DNA from 2 places in the Cohnella hashimotonis genome. Region 2 is predicted to be linked to the other one. Evidence: predicted binding sites of a transcription regulator. Region 2 holds the regulator's gene; the other holds the start of a gene.
The links. Region 2 encodes LexA, which represses DNA repair genes until DNA is damaged. Its sites were predicted from a motif close to CGAACATATGTTCG; they were not measured.
Positions count from the first base shown of each region.

Region 1 (8,184 bases), 1.2 Mb from region 2:
ACGGAAACGGCGGCGCTCGTAGCGCTGGCCGCAATCGGATACGAATCCGGAGAGATGGGGGAAGCTCGCCATGTCTAAGGTGGCATTTTATACGCTAGGCTGCAAGGTCAACTTCTACGACACGGAAGCGATGTGGCAGCTTTTTAAAAAAGAAGGCTATGAGCAGGTGGACTTCGAGTCGCGCGCTGCGGACGTGTACGTCATCAATACGTGCACGGTGACCAACACCGGCGACAAGAAGAGCCGGCAGATCATCCGGCGCGCCGTGCGCCGCAACCCGGACGCCGTCATCGCGGTGACGGGCTGCTACGCGCAAACGTCGCCCGCCGAGATCCTCGCGATCGAGGGCGTCGATCTTGTCGTCGGCACGCAGGACCGGGACAAGCTCATGTCGTACGTCGCGGACATCCAATCCGAACGCAGGCCGGTCAACGCGGTGCGCAATATTATGAAGACCCGCGAGTTCGAGGAACTCGACGTGCCGGACTTCGCCGACCATACCCGCGCCTTTCTGAAGATCCAGGAGGGCTGCAACAATTTTTGCACCTTTTGCATCATCCCTTGGTCGCGCGGTCTGTCGCGCAGCCGCAGTCCCGAGAGCGTGCTTGCCCAGGCGCGGCAGCTGGTCGCATCGGGCTACAAGGAGATCGTGCTGACAGGCATTCATACGGGCGGCTACGGCGACGATCTTGAAAATTATCGGCTTGCGGATCTGCTTCGCGATCTGGACCAGGTGGAAGGGCTTGAGCGGATCCGCATCAGCTCGATCGAGGCCAGCCAGATCGACGACGCGATGATCGAGGTGCTGAACGGCTCGAAAAAAATGTGCAGGCATCTCCATATCCCGCTGCAGGCGGGCGACGACGAGGTGCTGAAGCGCATGCGGCGCAAATATACGACGGCCGAGTTCGCGGACAAGATCCGACGGATCAAGGCGGCGATGCCTGGCGTTGCGATCACGACCGACGTCATCGTAGGCTTCCCGGGCGAGACGGACGCGCATTATGAGCGGGGCTACCGCTTTATGGAGGAGATCGGCTTTGCCGAGATGCACGTGTTCCCGTATTCCAAGCGGACAGGCACGCCTGCCGCGCGCATGGAGGACCAGGTGGACGAAGAGGCGAAGCACGCGCGCGTCCAGCAGCTGATCGAGCTGTCGGAGCGCATGCAGGCAGACTATGCGGCGGACTGGGTCGGCGAAGTGCTCGAGATCATACCGGAGCGCGGGGAAAAGGGTCCGGCGGGCAGCGGCCTGATGAGCGGTCATGCGGACAATTATTTGAACATCGTATTCAAAGGCGACCCGTCCCTCGTCGGCCAGCTGTGCCGGGTGAGAATTACCGAGGGCGGCGCGAACGAATGCCGCGGCGAGCTGATCGAGGCGCCGGCGGCAGGGCTTATGCCTGCCATGCAGGCTTAAATAGGGGGATAACGGAAATGTTGGAGATATCGGCAGGCGGCGTCGTTTACCGCCAAAACGGCGGTAAAATCGAGATTCAAATGATCGAGGACCGCTTCGGCAAGACGACGCTGGCCAAAGGCAAGATGGAACCCGGCGAAACGATCGAAGAAACGGCGCTGCGCGAGATTATGGAGGAGACGGGCATTCGGGGAGACATTCGCTCTCCTTTATCCGTCATTCGTTACCAATATGAAGCCGCGGACAGGGCAACCGTGCAAAAAGAGGTACACTATTATCTCGTCGAGGCCGGCGAGGGCACGCTGCAGGCACAGGTCGAGGAGATCAAAGGCGTCGCCTGGTATTCGCCCGCGGAGAGCTGGAGACTGCAGCGCAGCGGCGGATACGACAACAACGACGAGGTGCTGCGCGAAGCGCTGCGCCAGCTCGGCTTCGAGCCGCAGGACGGCCATGTCGTCACGGCGGGCCGCTTTCCGATCTGGACGCCGGGCCAATCGGTCGCTCCTTTTATCGACCATACGCTGCTCAAGGCGGAGGCGCGTACCGCGGACATCGAGCAGCTGTGCCAGGAAGCGCTCGCCTATCAGTTTTACAGCGTCTGCGTGAACGGCAGATGGGTACGGCTGAGCCGCGAACGGCTCGGCGGCACGAATGTTAAGGTATGCGCGGTCGTCGGCTTCCCGCTCGGCGCCGCCGCGACGCGCGCCAAAGCGTTCGAAGCGGCGGCCGCCGTCGAGGACGGCGCCTCCGAGATCGACATGGTGCTGTCGATCGGCAAGCTGCTCGACCGGGACTTCGACTCGGTCCAGCGCGACATCTCCTCCGTCGTACGGGCCGTACAGGGCGGCGCGCTCGTCAAGGTGATCCTGGAGACAGGCGCGCTTACGGACGAGCTGAAGCGCGAAGCCTGCCGCATCTCCGAAGCGGCAGGCGCGGATTACGTTAAGACGTCCACGGGGTTCGGTCCGGGCAAGGCGACGGAGGCGGATATCCGGCTCATGCGCTCGTCCGTGTCCGGACATCTCGGCGTGAAGGCGTCGGGCGGCGTTCGCGACGCCGCGACGGCCGAAGCGATGCTGCTGGCCGGGGCGAGCCGTATCGGCACGAGCTCGGGCATCGCGATCGTCGGCGGCGACCCGGCGGCTGCCGGCGCATACTGACGTGACGCTGTCTGAGGCGCCTGCGGCAGCCGCTTAAGCGGCTGCGGGCAATGCCGGCTTGGCCGGCGGCTTGAACAGATAGGCGAGCGGCAGCGCCAGCAGCGAGCAGGCGACATTAAAGATCGTCTGCGCATGCGCGATCTGGGCGGCGGCATTGCCGGGCGCGATGTAGGCCGCGGCGGCGAGCAGCTCGTGCCGCAGCGGGTAGAACAGCAGCACGCCGCCAACGTTAAGCGCGATCTGCGACAGCGCCACCAGCTTGCCGCCTCGGCTGCCGCCGAGCGAGACGAGCAGCCCTGTCGCGCAGGTGCCGACGTTGGCGCCGAGCACGATCGCGACGGCGGTGTCCGGGCTCATGGCGCCGGCGGATACGAAGCCCATCGACATGCCGATGACGGCGGCGCCGGAGTGAATAAGCGCGGTGAGCACGGCGCCGCCGAGCACGCCGAGCGCGGGCTGCTGTGAGGCCATGTCCATTAGCCGCGCGAACGTGCCCTGCTGCTGAAGCAGCGGCCCCATCGTGCGCAGCAGCGCGAAGCCGGCCAGCAGCAGGGCGAAGCCCGCGAGCACCGCTCCGCCGAAGCGGCAGGCGTCGTGCACGCGGCGGGGCAGCGGCGGCAGCGCCCGCCACTCCCCGGACAGCAGGGACAGCAGCCACAGGCCGGTGCCGGCGCCTAGCAGAGGCAAGCCGTAGCGGTGGAGCTCCAGGCTCATGAGCTCCGTCGTCAGGCAGGTGCCGACGTTGGTGCCAAGGAGGATGCCGAAGCAGCGCGCGAACGGCAGGATACCGCTGTTGACGAGACTGATCGTAAGCAGCGTGACGGCAGTGCCGCTTTGCAGCAGCGCGCTCGATGCCGTGCCGAGGGCGAAGCCCCGGAGCGGCGTCGACGTGGAGCGCGCGACGGCGAGCGCCATACGGTCGCCGGCCCAGCCGGAGAGCGCGGCCTCCATCACCTTCATGCCGGACAGCAGCAGCGCCAGGCCGACGATCGACAGCGAGATTAAATATAGCAGCATACCATCGTTTCTCCTTTTGGATACATAGCCGCGGACGGCAGGGAATACAGGCCCGACCAGTCCTGTCTGGACCATCGTATGCGGCGATCGGACAAGACATGATAGAGAAAGGAATGAGCGCATGCCGACCGAAAACAAGCCTTTTGCCGTGCTGAACCGCTCGCGCCGCCCGAGATTGGAGCTCGGGCACCCCTGGATATTCGCCAATGAGATCGAGCGTACCGAAGGCGAGCCCAAGCCGGGCAGTCTGGTGGAGGTCCGCGACCACCGGGGGCAATTTTTGGCGACCGGCTACTGGAACCCCGCTTCGCAGATCGCGATCCGGATCGTAGCTTACGGACCGCTGGACGCGATGGACGAATCCTTCTTCGAAGCGCGCTTTCGCGCATGCCTGGACTATCGCGAGCGGTTCGCGCCCGGCGACGAATCGTGCAGGCTCGTATTCGGGGAAGCCGATTTCCTGCCGGGGCTCGTCGTCGACCGCTTCGACGGCGTGCTCGTCGTTCAGGTGCTGACGCTCGGCATGGACAAAGCTCGCGAAGCGTGGCTGCCCGCCTTGGTGCGCGTGTTCGCGCCGAAGGGCGTGTACGAGCGCAGCGACGTCGGCGTCCGCACGCTCGAAGGGCTCGAGGAGCGCACGGGCGTTCTGTACGGCGATTGCCCGCGTTACCTGCAGATCGTGGAGAATGGTCTATCCGTCCAGGTCGATATCGAGGGCGGCCAGAAGACGGGCTACTTCTTCGATCAGCGGGAAAACCGCGCGGCGATCGAGCCGCTGATGAAGGGCTGGGGCAAACGAAGCGGCATCACGGTCGAGGAGCGCGCCACGGAAGAAGGCGTCAGGCCGGTTCCCGTCAACGCCAACGGCAGCGTCGTCACGTTCCCGTACTGGGACGGCGCCACCGTGCTGGAATGCTTCGCGCATACCGGCAGCTTCACGCTTCACGCCTGCAAGTACGGCGCCAAGCGCGTCACATGCCTGGACATCTCGGAGCACGGCATCGATACCGCGAGGACGAACGTTGCGCGCAACGGCTTCGAGGACCGCGTCGAATTCGTCGTCGCCGATGCGTTCGAGTATTTGCGCGAGCAGGTCAAGGGACGCGAGGAGCGGGCGGCGAGAGCCGGCTCGGCGGAGGGGGATTCCAAAGGCGGCAAGCCTGCGGCTAAGGTCGACACCTCCAAGCCGCTGACCAAGCAGGGGCGCACATGGGATGTCATCATCCTCGATCCGCCGGCGTTCGCCAAGACGAAGCGCGCCGTGCCGGGCGCGATCCGCGGCTACAAGGACATCAACCTGCAGGCCATGAAGCTGATCAACGAGGGCGGGTACCTGGTCACGGCGAGCTGCTCGTACCATGTCCGTCCGGAGCTGTTCATGGAGACGCTGCTCGAAGCCGCGCGCGATGCGGGCAAAGTGCTGCGGCGCATCGTCTGGACCGGCGCAGGGCGCGATCATCCGCAGCTGGTCGGCGTCGAGGAAGGGCATTACCTGAAGTTCGGCATTTTCGAAGTCAGGAGCCGCAAAGAGCTGTAAGCGCAAGAGCGTCGGCCGTCCGACCCGCCTACCTGCGGAGCGGACGGTTCTTTTTTTGCGGTGCGAACGTCTGTGCGGGTGTGGTACAATGGTCGCTAGAATCGTAGTCGAACGGAATGGAACGAATCGGTGAGGGGAAAGGGAGGCGCAGGCCATGAAGCTGAGACTGATCGCGGGCCGCTCGGGCAGCGGCAAGTCGCATCTGATCAGGACGGAGATCGCCGAGCGGATCGCGCAGGATCCTGCGGGACCGCCGCTTTTGTTGATCGTGCCCGAGCAGGCCACATTCCAGACCGAGTATGCGCTCGCTTCCGCTCCGGGCTCCAAGGGCTTTATGCGACTGCAGGTGCTGAGCTTCAGGCGGCTGGCCTTCCGCGTCATGCAGGAGGCTGGAGGCGCGGCCGTCGTGCCGATCGCGGACAACGGGAAGACGATGCTGATCCACAAGGCGCTCGTCCGCCGGCAGGCGCAGCTCAAGCTGTACCGGAGCGGCGCGGGCGGAGCGGGGCTGGCCGAGCGGATCGGCGAACTGCTTACGGAATGGAAGCGATACGGCACGGACCCGGCTGCGATTAACGCCGTGCCGCTGGCCGTACGCGGCGCTTTGCACGCCGGCAGCACCGTGCCTGCAGGGCCGGCCGGCGCTGCGGAACAAGCCGCCGCGGCCGCCGAAGGCCTGCTGTCGGACAAGCTGCACGATCTGTCGCTGCTGTACGAAGACGTCGAGCGCGAACTGGCGGGCCATTATCTCGACGGAGAAGATTCGCTCGACTTTTTGGTCAAGGGGGCGCAGGCGTCGACGCTGCTTCAGGATGCGGAGATTTGGCTGGACGGCTTCCATGGTTTTACGCCCAAGGAATATGCCGTCATCGAGGCGCTGCTGCGACGCTGCAAGCGCGTGTCCGCCGCGCTCTGCGTGGATCGATTGTACGGAGCCGGCGAACGTCCGGACGAGCTGGACCTGTTCTATCAGACCGCGGACACGTCGGCGCGCCTTTGCGCGGCGGCGGAGGCGGCTGGCGCGCAGTTAGAGCCTCCTGTCTTGTTGCGGCCGAGCGTTTCGCCGCGCTTTGCGGAATGTCCGATGCTGGCGCATCTGGAGCGGGCGATGGATGGCCGGCATCGCTGGACCGGCGGCGAGACGCAGCTGCAGCCGGAGCATCCGCGCTGCGGCTTGTCGATCCGCGAGGCCGCCAGCCGCAGAGCCGAAGTGGAGGCGGCAGCGCGTGATATGCTGCGCCGCGTCCGCGAGGACGGCATGCGCTGGCGCGAGATGAGCGTGTTCGCCCGCAATCTGGAGGATTACGGCGAGCTGCTGGCATCCGTTTTCGACGATTACGGCATCCCGTACTTCCTGGACGGCAAAGCGAGAGGCTCGCAGCATCCGCTCGTGGAGTTCGTTCGCTCGGCCTTGGAATGCGTGATCGGCGGCTGGCGCTACGAGGCGTTTTTCCGCTGCGCGAAGACGGACTTGCTTCATCCGCAGGACGGCAGCGTCGCGAGGGAGTCGGTCGATGCGCTCGAGAACTACGTGTTGGCAGCCGGCATCGACGGCTGGCGCTGGCATGACGACCGCAGCTGGTATTCGCTGTCCGCCCGCGACCTGGAGGCCGAGGAAGAGGACGATGACGGAACTTCGCGAGGCGGCCCTTCCATGCAGGCGATCCGCGCGACCCGGGATGCGCTGCTCGCGCCGCTTAGGACATTCGAGTCGCGCTTCAAGCGGTCCAAGACGCTGGCCGACTTATGCCGCGCGCTTTTTCTGCTTCTGGAAGAGACGGCGGCGCCGGACAGGCTGGAGCTTTGGAGCAGGCACGACGAGCTGGCCGGCGAGCCGCTGCGCGCGCGGATACATCGTCAACTATGGGACGGCGCGATCGGGCTTCTCGATCAGCTCGTGGAGCTGATGGGGGACGAGCCGGCGGATCCGGCATTGTTCGCGGGCATGATCGACGCCGGATTGGAGTCGATCCGCCTGGGCGTCGTGCCGCCTTCGCTCGACCGCGTCCTGATCGGGACGCCGGAACGCACGCGCACGGATCGCGTATCCGTGTTGTATTTGCTTGGCGTGAACGAAGGCGTGATGCCGAGAGCGATCAAGGACGACGGACTGCTGAACGAGGAAGAGCGCGTCAAGCTGGCCGAATCGGGCATCGCCATGGCGCCGGGTGCCCGCCGCAGACTGCTGGACGAAGAGTTTCTCGCTTATCTGGCGCTGACGACGCCGTCCCGGCATCTGTGGATCAGCTACGCGCTTGCGGACGAAGAAGGCCAGAGCCTGATCAAGTCCAGCCTGATCGGACGGATTCGCTCCTGGTTTCCCGGACTTCCGATTCGGGCCGAGTCTGCCGAGCCGCAGCCCGGATCTCCGGACGAGGCGCAGCTGGCTTTCGCCGTCCGTCCCGGACGCGCGCTTACGCATACGGTCGCCATGCTGCGCAGGCACAGACAGGGCGACGCGCTGGCACCGGGCTGGCGCTCCGCGTATCGCTGGCTCATCGAGCATGAGCCGTGGCGTTCCCGCATTTCCGTCCTGCTCTCGTCGCTGCGCTACAGCAACGAAGAACGGCCGCTGCAGCCGCATACGAGCCTCCTGCTGTACGGCGACCGGCTGCTCGCCAGCGTGTCGCGGATGGAGCGGTTCGTCGCTTGCCCGTTCAGGCATTACGCCGCGCACGGGCTTCGGCTCAAGGAGCGCCGCATGTACCGTGTGGACGCGCCGGATATCGGACAGCTTTTCCATGCCGCGCTAAGGCAGACGACGGAAAAGCTGCTGATGGGCGACCCGTCGGACGGGGACGCGGGCCTGTGGCATAGCGAAGCCGCGGCCGCCGTCGAGCGGCTGCTGCCGAAGGTGCAGTCTCAGATTCTGTTGTCCACGAATCGGCACCGCACGATGGCGCGCAAGCTCAGCCGGATCGTCTCGCAGACGTCGGCGATGCTTGGGGAGCATGCGTCGCTGTCCGCATTTCGCCCGGTCGGCCTCGAAGTGGATTTCGGTCCGCAAGGCATCATGCCGCCGCTCAGCCTGTATCTGGGCAACGGCAGAT
Region 1 is NZ_JAGRPV010000001.1:4,142,873-4,151,056, reverse strand. Features, by position in the region: gene KB449_RS16800 (RsmE family RNA methyltransferase) at 1-78, shown strand, start outside; gene mtaB (tRNA (N(6)-L-threonylcarbamoyladenosine(37)-C(2))-methylthiotransferase MtaB) at 71-1,420, shown strand; gene deoC (deoxyribose-phosphate aldolase) at 1,438-2,580, shown strand; gene KB449_RS16780 (Na/Pi symporter) at 2,614-3,597, opposite strand; gene KB449_RS16775 (class I SAM-dependent rRNA methyltransferase) at 3,719-5,134, shown strand; gene addB (helicase-exonuclease AddAB subunit AddB) at 5,289-8,184, shown strand, end outside.
Region 1: addB (helicase-exonuclease AddAB subunit AddB) is a predicted target of LexA. The motif match lies at 5,198-5,211, and genes of this name have one in related genera.

Region 2 (8,184 bases):
ACCAAATGGCTGCTTCAAAAGTGGCTCTGAACGTGCGGTTGCATGTTGCATGGCCGGCTCGAATAGACTGATAGTGCGGCGTTCGCGCCGACTTTTCGTCTGCGGGGTGTGAGCCATTCATGAACGCTAGAGCGCAGGGCGAGCGGGATAGCGCCGCCGCGGCGAGGCCCGCCAGACAGATCAACGTGGTGCTTCGCAATCAGGAAGCGGCGTCGTCCGGCGCTGCCACAAGTCCGGAAGCGCTGGCCGCCAGCCGCGGTTTGCCGTCCTCCGGCCCGTGGGCCATCTGGCAGCAGGAGCTGGAGCGCATGGTCGGACTCGATAATGTCAAGGAGCTCGTCTACGAGATTTACGCGCTGCTGCAGATCGCCCAATACCGGGGCGATGCGGGACTTCATAGCCAGGCGCACGTCTACCATATGATTTTCAGAGGCAATCCGGGCACGGGCAAGACGACGGTCGCCAGGCTGCTCGCCAAGCTTTTCCAGAGCATGGGGCTGCTGACCAAAGGTCATCTGGTCGAGGTCGAACGCGCAGACCTGGTCGGCGAATATATCGGCCATACCGCGCAAAAGACGCGGGATCTTGTAAAGAAGGCGCTCGGCGGCGTTCTGTTCGTCGACGAGGCTTACTCTCTTGCCCGAGGCGGGGAAAAGGATTTCGGCAAGGAAGCGATCGATACGCTAGTCAAGGCGATGGAGGACCATCGCAATCAGTTCGTACTGATCCTCGCGGGATATCCGATGGAGATCGACATGTTCATGATGACGAATCCGGGACTTCCATCCCGGTTCCCGATCCAGATGGATTTTCCCGACTTCAGCGTGGATCAGCTGCTTCAGATCGCCGAAGGGATGGCAAGAGAGCGCGATTACGTGCTGCTGCCCCAGGCGGTCGCCAAGCTCAAACAGAACGTGCTGCAGGAGAAAGAGGCGACGGGGCATCCGTTCAGCAACGCCCGATATGTGCGCAACATGCTCGAACGCGCGATCCGCAACCAGGCGGTGCGGCTGCTTCAGCAGTATCCGTCGGCTTCGCCGTCGAGACAGGAGCTGGTGGGCATTCGGCCGGAGGACCTGAAGCCGCTGCCTGCGGCAGGGACGCCGGCGGGTCCGGCATTCGGCTGGGGTTTCAATTAGAGTGCCTTCTTGCGGGTATAGTATAGGGAGACGAATCGAAGCACTGGAGGCAGCCGATAGAAAAATGAAGCCTAATTCTTACGATACGGGAGCGGATCATGGCGAGCGCGCGCTGCTCGTCAGTCTGGTTACGGACGCCGTACGCCAGTCGGGCGCGGATCCGGAGCATTCGATGGACGAACTGGCGAATCTGGCCGATACCGCCGGCGTCGAAGTCGTCGGACGCATGATGCAAAACCGGGACGTCCCGGATACGAGATGGTTCGTGGGCAAGGGCAAAGCCCAGGAACTGAAGGCGCGAATTGCCGAAGAAGAGGCGACGACGACCATTTTCGACCAGGAGCTGTCCGGCGTGCAGGTACGCAATCTCGAAGAAGAGCTGGACGTCAAGATCATCGACCGCACGCAGCTGATTCTCGATATTTTCGCGGGCAGAGCCAAGACGCGGGAAGGCATCCTGCAGGTGGAGCTGGCCCAGCTGTCCTATTTGCTGCCGAGATTGTCCGGACAAGGAAAAAATCTGTCCCGGCTCGGCGGCGGCATCGGAACGCGGGGACCGGGCGAGACGAAGCTCGAGACGGACCGCCGTCACATTCGCAATCGCATCACCGAGCTCAAGCGGCAGCTCGAAGGCGTGATGGCCCACCGCAAGCTCCACAGGGAGCGCCGCAAAAAAAACGGCGTCGTCCAGGTTGCCCTTGTCGGTTATACGAACGCCGGGAAGTCGACTTTGCTCAAGCAGCTTACGAGCGCAGACGTGCTTGCCGAGAACAAGCTGTTCGCAACGCTCGATCCGACTTCCCGCGCGCTCGCGCTGCCTAGCGGCAAGGAAGTGCTTCTCACCGATACGGTCGGTTTTATACAGAACTTGCCGCACGATCTGGTGGCGGCATTCCGGGCGACGCTCGAAGAAGTTAATGAAGCGGACCTGCTGCTCCATGTCGTAGATGCTTCGTCTCCGATGCGCGACCGGCAGCGGGCGGTTGTCGACGAGGTGCTGTCGGAGCTCGGCGCCGGCGGTCAGCCGACGCTGCTCGTTTACAATAAGATTGACGAATGTCCGCCTGCGGCGATCGGACTGCTCGCAGGCGGCCCCAACGCGCTGCGCGTCAGCGCGTTCAGCGCGCGGGACATGGAGACGCTCTTACGGCGCATCGAGGACAAGCTCCTGGGCGATGTTCGGTTGCTCTCGCTCCCGGCTGAACGCGGCGAGCTGGCAGCGCTCGCCTATCGCGTAGGCGAAGTGCTCGAACAAGGCACGGATGAGGACCGACTGCTGCTCAAGCTTCGCATCAATCCGGCCGATTTGGAGAAATACGGAAGATCGCTGGAAACTTATTTTATCGAAAACCATCTTGCAGAAAACGAAAACATGAATTCGGTCTAATCGTAAGCGCGAACCGGTTCGGAAATGGGAGCAGGAAAACATGAAGTCGAATGTCGACGGCAAGGGCTATCGGGAAACGGAACAGGAATGGCAACAGCTGGCCGACCGGGCGGAGACGCTCGCGGCCGGCCGGTTCGCGGAGACGGACCGGATCGGCGAAAGGAACAACTGGAAGGTTATTCGCGCCTTCCGCAGGCATAAAGTGAGCGATTACCACTTCGCCTCCTCGACGGGCTACGGCTACAACGATAGAGGGCGCGAGGTGCTGGATCTCGTGTATGCGGATGTGTTCGGAGCTGAGGCCGCACTGGTGCGGCCTCATTTTGCTTCGGGAACGCATACGATTTCGACGGCGCTATTCGGCGTGCTGCGTCCTGGCGACGAACTCTTGTTCGTGACCGGCGAGCCGTACGACACGCTTCGCAAGGTTGTGGGCAAGCCGGGAGACGGTATCGGGTCGCTTGCCGACTGGGGGATCCAAGCCACGTCGATTCCTCTGCTCGCAGACGGCAGCGTGGATTTCGGGGCGGTCGCCGCGGCCGTGACGCCGCGTACGCGGGTGTTCGCGATCCAGCGCTCACGCGGCTATGAATGGCGGTCGTCGTTTACGATCGACCAGATCGCGGATATGATCCGCAGGCTGCGACAGATAAAGCCGGACGCCGTCATTTTCGCCGATAATTGCTATGGCGAGTTCACGGAGGACCGCGAGCCGTGCGAGGTCGGCGTGGATCTGATCGCCGGTTCGCTCATCAAAAATCCGGGGGGCGGGCTTGCCGCCAGCGGCGGATATATCGCGGGCAAGCGGGAACTGGTCGAGCAGGCGGCCTTTCGTATGACCGCGCCCGGTATCGGCGCGGAAGTCGGCGCGATGCTCGGCACGACGCGGTCGATCTACCAGGGACTTTTCCTGGCTCCGCTGCTCGTCTCGCAAGCGGTCCGGGGGAGCATTTTTGCTGCGGCCGTATTTGAACAGCTAGGCTTCGAGACCAAACCCGGTTGGGACGAGCCCCGCACCGATCTCATCCAGGCGATTTCCTTCGGCTCGGAAGCCCCGCTGATCGCATTCGTTCAAGCCGTCCAGCGCGCAGCCGCGGTAGATGCGCACGTCGTTCCCGAACCGTGGGACATGCCCGGCTACGAGCATCCGGTCATAATGGCTGCGGGCACTTTTATTCAAGGGGGCAGCCTGGAGCTGTCCGCGGATGCGCCGATCCGCGAGCCTTTTATCGCTTATATGCAAGGCGGGTTAACCTATGCGCACGTTAAATTGGCCGTACGCGAAGCCTGGGAGACGCTGCGCGAGCGCGGCATGCTAGGCGGGATGTCAGTTCGGCGGGACCAATAGCCAAGCCTGACAAACGGCTGCGTATGCTCATTGGAATTAAACCTTACATTCCTTGACATGTTTTGCGGCCCGGGCTACAATGGAAGTGGTTGCAAATTCCGCGCCCAGATGGAAGGTTGATACGAAATGGCTGGCGACGAAATACGCAGAAATATGGCGCTGTTCCCGATTGGCATTGTCATGAAGCTGACCGATCTGACCGCCCGGCAAATACGATACTACGAACAACACGAATTGATTCAGCCTGCCCGGACCGCGGGCAATCAGCGGCTTTTCTCGTTTAACGACGTCGAGCGACTGCTCGAGATCAAAGCGCTGATCGAGAAGGGCGTCAACATCGCCGGTATCAAGCAGGTGATGAACCCGGTAGGAGAGAGCGCGGACGACGGGACGATCATCAACGAGCTGTCCGAGGTCAAGCGCCGAGAGCTGTCCGAATCCCAGCTTCACCGCATGCTGAAGCAGCAGATCATGTCGGGCAACAAGCGCCCGGGCCAAGTGTCGCTCATTCAGGGCGAACTGTCCCGCTTTTACAAGAACAAGTAGCTGTACCTACAACGACCATACTAGGAGGCTGTCATGAGCTACTCGCGCGAGGATATCATTCGGATTGCCAAGGAAGAAAACGTACGCTTCATTCGCTTGCAATTTACCGATCTGATGGGCATCATCAAAAACGTGGAAATCCCCGTAAGCCAGCTCCAGAAGGCGTTGGACAACAAAATGATGTTCGACGGCTCCTCCATCGAAGGCTATGTCCGGATCGAGGAGTCCGACATGTATTTGTATCCGGATCTCGATACGTGGGTCGTTTTCCCGTGGGTTACGGAAGATCGCGTCGCGCGTCTCATCTGCGACGTTTATATGCCTGACGGCACGCCTTTTGCCGGCGATCCGCGCGGCATCTTGAAGCGTGCGCTCGAAGAGGCGGAGGAACTCGGCTATACGTCGTTTAATGTCGGACCGGAACCTGAGTTTTTCCTGTTCCAGACCGACGAGAAAGGCAACCCGACGACCGAGCTCAACGACCAGGGCGGATACTTCGATCTCGCGCCGACCGACCTCGGCGAGAATTGCCGCCGCGACATCGTGCTTATGCTCGAGGAGATGGGCTTCGAGATCGAAGCTTCCCACCACGAGGTCGCACCGGGGCAGCACGAGATCGACTTCAAATATGCGGACGCCATCAAGGCGGCCGACCAGATCCAGACGTTCAAGCTGGTCGTCAAGACGATCGCTCGCAAGCACGGCCTGCACGCGACCTTTATGCCGAAGCCGCTTTACGGCATGAACGGTTCGGGCATGCACTGCCATCAATCGCTGTTCAAGGGCTCGGAAAATGCGTTCTACGATGCGAACGACCGTCTCGGTCTAAGCACAGTGGCGCGTCACTATATGGCCGGTATTCTGCAGCACGCTCGCGGCATGGCCGCCATTACGAATCCGACCGTCAACTCGTTTAAGCGCCTCGTACCGGGCTATGAAGCCCCATGTTACGTCGCGTGGTCGGCGAGCAACCGCAGCCCGATGATCCGCATTCCGGCATCCCGCGGACTGAGCACGCGCGTCGAAGTTCGCAACCCGGATCCGGCTGCCAATCCGTATCTGGCGCTTGCGGTCATGCTGAAGTCAGGACTCGACGGTATTCGCAACAAGACAGCGCTGCCGGCGCCTGTAGACCGCAACATCTACGTCATGAGCGACGAAGAGCGGATCGACGCCGGCATTCCGAGTCTGCCGCTCAACCTTCGCGAAGCGCTCTCCGAGATGCTGCGCGACGAGGTTGTGTGCGAGGCGCTCGGCGATCACGCGCTCACGCATTTTTATGAAATGAAGGAAATCGAATACGACATTTATCGCACTCAGGTTCACCAATGGGAGCGGGATCAGTATTTGACGACTTATTGATACTCGGCATCAACGAAGAAGCCTCGGCGATCGCTTAGCGATGCCGAGGCTTCTTTGTTATAAAATGGGATGGGGGCGAAGAACGATTAACGAATGCTGCGGATTAAACCGATGACTTTGCCCAAAATGCTGACGTTGTTCAAGCGCAGCGGCTCCATCGTGGTGTTCTCCGGTTGGAGGCGGATGTGGTCGCGCTCCTTGTAAAACGTCTTGACCGTCGCTTCGTCTTCCTCGGTCATGGCCACAACGATATCGCCGTTGGTAGCCGTCTGCTGCTGGCGTACGATGACGTAATCGCCACTGTGGATGCCGGCGTCGATCATGCTGTCGCCTCTGACGGAGAGCATGAATACCGTCTGCTCGCCGACCATCTGGGCGGGGAGCGGGAAGTACTCCTCGATATTCTCCGTCGCGGTGATCGGTACGCCTGCCGTGACCTTGCCAACGAGCGGGACCTGACGAACGGACTGCGCGAACTGGATGACGGGATCTTGTTCGCCGTCCGTAATCTCGATTGCGCGCGGCTTGGTCGGGTCCCGGCGAATCAGGCCTTTCTTTTCAAGACGGTCGAGATGACCGTGCACGGTAGAGCTCGAAGCGAGTCCGACGGCTTCGCCGATCTCGCGCACCGATGGGGGATAGCCTTTGTCCTTGACTTCGTTCTTGATGAATTCCAATATGGCGGATTGACGGTTGGACATCTTCGACACCTCGAAGCCCTCCTACTGACTTAAAAATTCATATGACAAATTATAACACAGAACCGGAGTTCGTACAAACATTCGTTCTTAGAGAACCTGTGTTCGTAAAAACCGTTGACTCAAACATATGTTCGTGATATTCTCTTATCAGAACAAACGTTTGGGGTGGATGAGATGGTACAAGTACAACTACTCGGTTCGGATTCGCTTAAATCTCAAGGGCATACATATATGAATGGAAAGCTGGGGCCGGAGCGAACGCCCGCTCCGACCGCTCGAGCCAAGAGAACGGCCTCGGCGCTCAGTTTTCAATCGCTTTTCTCCTTTAAGGGTCTTCGGCTGTTTCTGATTCCGATCGTCGCGCTGCTGATCTATGCGGGGTTGTCCATGATGACTGCGTCGGCCGAGCCCGACGCCGTTCGTCAAGCTGGAGCATATGAAGCGACCGTTACGGTCGACAGCGGAGACACGTTATGGTCGATCGCGGAGAATGCCAAGCCTTCCCGCATGAAGACGATTGAGGCCGTACATCTGATTATGAAGCGCAACGGATTGACTTCATCCACGATCGCTTCAGGTCAACGCCTGGTCCTTCCGGCCAAGCTGTCCGACTCTATTCGATAGGAATGTATGTTCCCATCCCCGAATGATTCGCATTACGGATTTAACTTGAATAGACTAACCTTAATCGACCGATGCATATCGGTCTTTTTTGCTTTAGCCTCGCCTTGACATTCCCCTTCCGATAATGTCAAATTAGAAGAGGCAACACGGGAGGTGACCCTATGGAATTCGACAAGCTGATCGCTCGGATTAACGAGTTGGCACATAAACATAAGACGATGGGATTGACCGAGGATGAAGCCGTCGAGCGGCAAAAGCTGCGTCAGGTTTATCTGGACAACTTCAAACGAAACTTCAGGCAGCAGCTCGATCAGATCGAATGGACCGACGAACCGCCGGAAGATACGATAAAGCATTGAAGCGCCCGTGAGCAGCTTCAAATAATTAATGTCATAAACGGTTGAATGGACGGTCTTATTCATGCGGCAACGCGGCAAAGCCGGCTTAAAGCCGGCTTTGCCTATACATAGGAGGGTATGCAGTGTCACGTTCATGGGAACGCGCCGTACAGCGCAATACGAAGGAAATCAACAAACGCCGCAAAAAAGAGGGCAAACAAAGCTTATCCGCGCCTGCGGCCCAGATTGACCGGTTTAAAGGCAGAAGCCTCATCATGCCCTTCACGCTCGTGCTTCTGATCGTATTCTACATTCTATTGTTCAAGCCGTGGTCTGCAAGTTTTGAGCAAAGCGCAGGCATGTTCTGGGCGACGGTCGGTTGTTATGTGCTGCTCGCCGTGTTTTACTTCCTGCGCAGGCCGTATCTGGCCGTCTCGAAGGACAGGCTGGAGACGCGCAGATTTGCGGGATACAAGACGCTTAAGCCGCTCGAAGTGCGGAAGATCGTTCAGATGCCTGGCTACATCGTCATCGAACCGGTCAAAGGCGGCAACTGGGTGTTCTCCAAGCTGATGAACCGGTACCCGCTGGACGCGATGTCAGTTCGTCTCAAGGAATTCGCAGGTCAGCATCAGGTCGAGTGGGAGACGCGCGCTAAGTAAGGAGCGAGTAGCTAGAATCACTTTAATAATGCTTTTCAAGAATCGCGCACGGGAGAGATGGACGGGAATGAAGATTC
Region 2 is NZ_JAGRPV010000001.1:2,892,952-2,901,135, forward strand. Features, by position in the region: gene KB449_RS11620 (YdcF family protein) at 1-30, shown strand, start outside; gene KB449_RS11625 (AAA family ATPase) at 120-1,139, shown strand; gene hflX (GTPase HflX) at 1,204-2,526, shown strand; gene KB449_RS11635 (methionine gamma-lyase family protein) at 2,567-3,874, shown strand; gene KB449_RS11640 (MerR family transcriptional regulator) at 4,001-4,420, shown strand; gene glnA (type I glutamate--ammonia ligase) at 4,454-5,782, shown strand; gene lexA (transcriptional repressor LexA) at 5,869-6,492, opposite strand; gene KB449_RS11655 (LysM peptidoglycan-binding domain-containing protein) at 6,715-7,107, shown strand; gene KB449_RS11660 (DUF896 domain-containing protein) at 7,269-7,466, shown strand; gene KB449_RS11665 (hypothetical protein) at 7,589-8,107, shown strand; gene KB449_RS11670 (HAD family hydrolase) at 8,175-8,184, shown strand, end outside.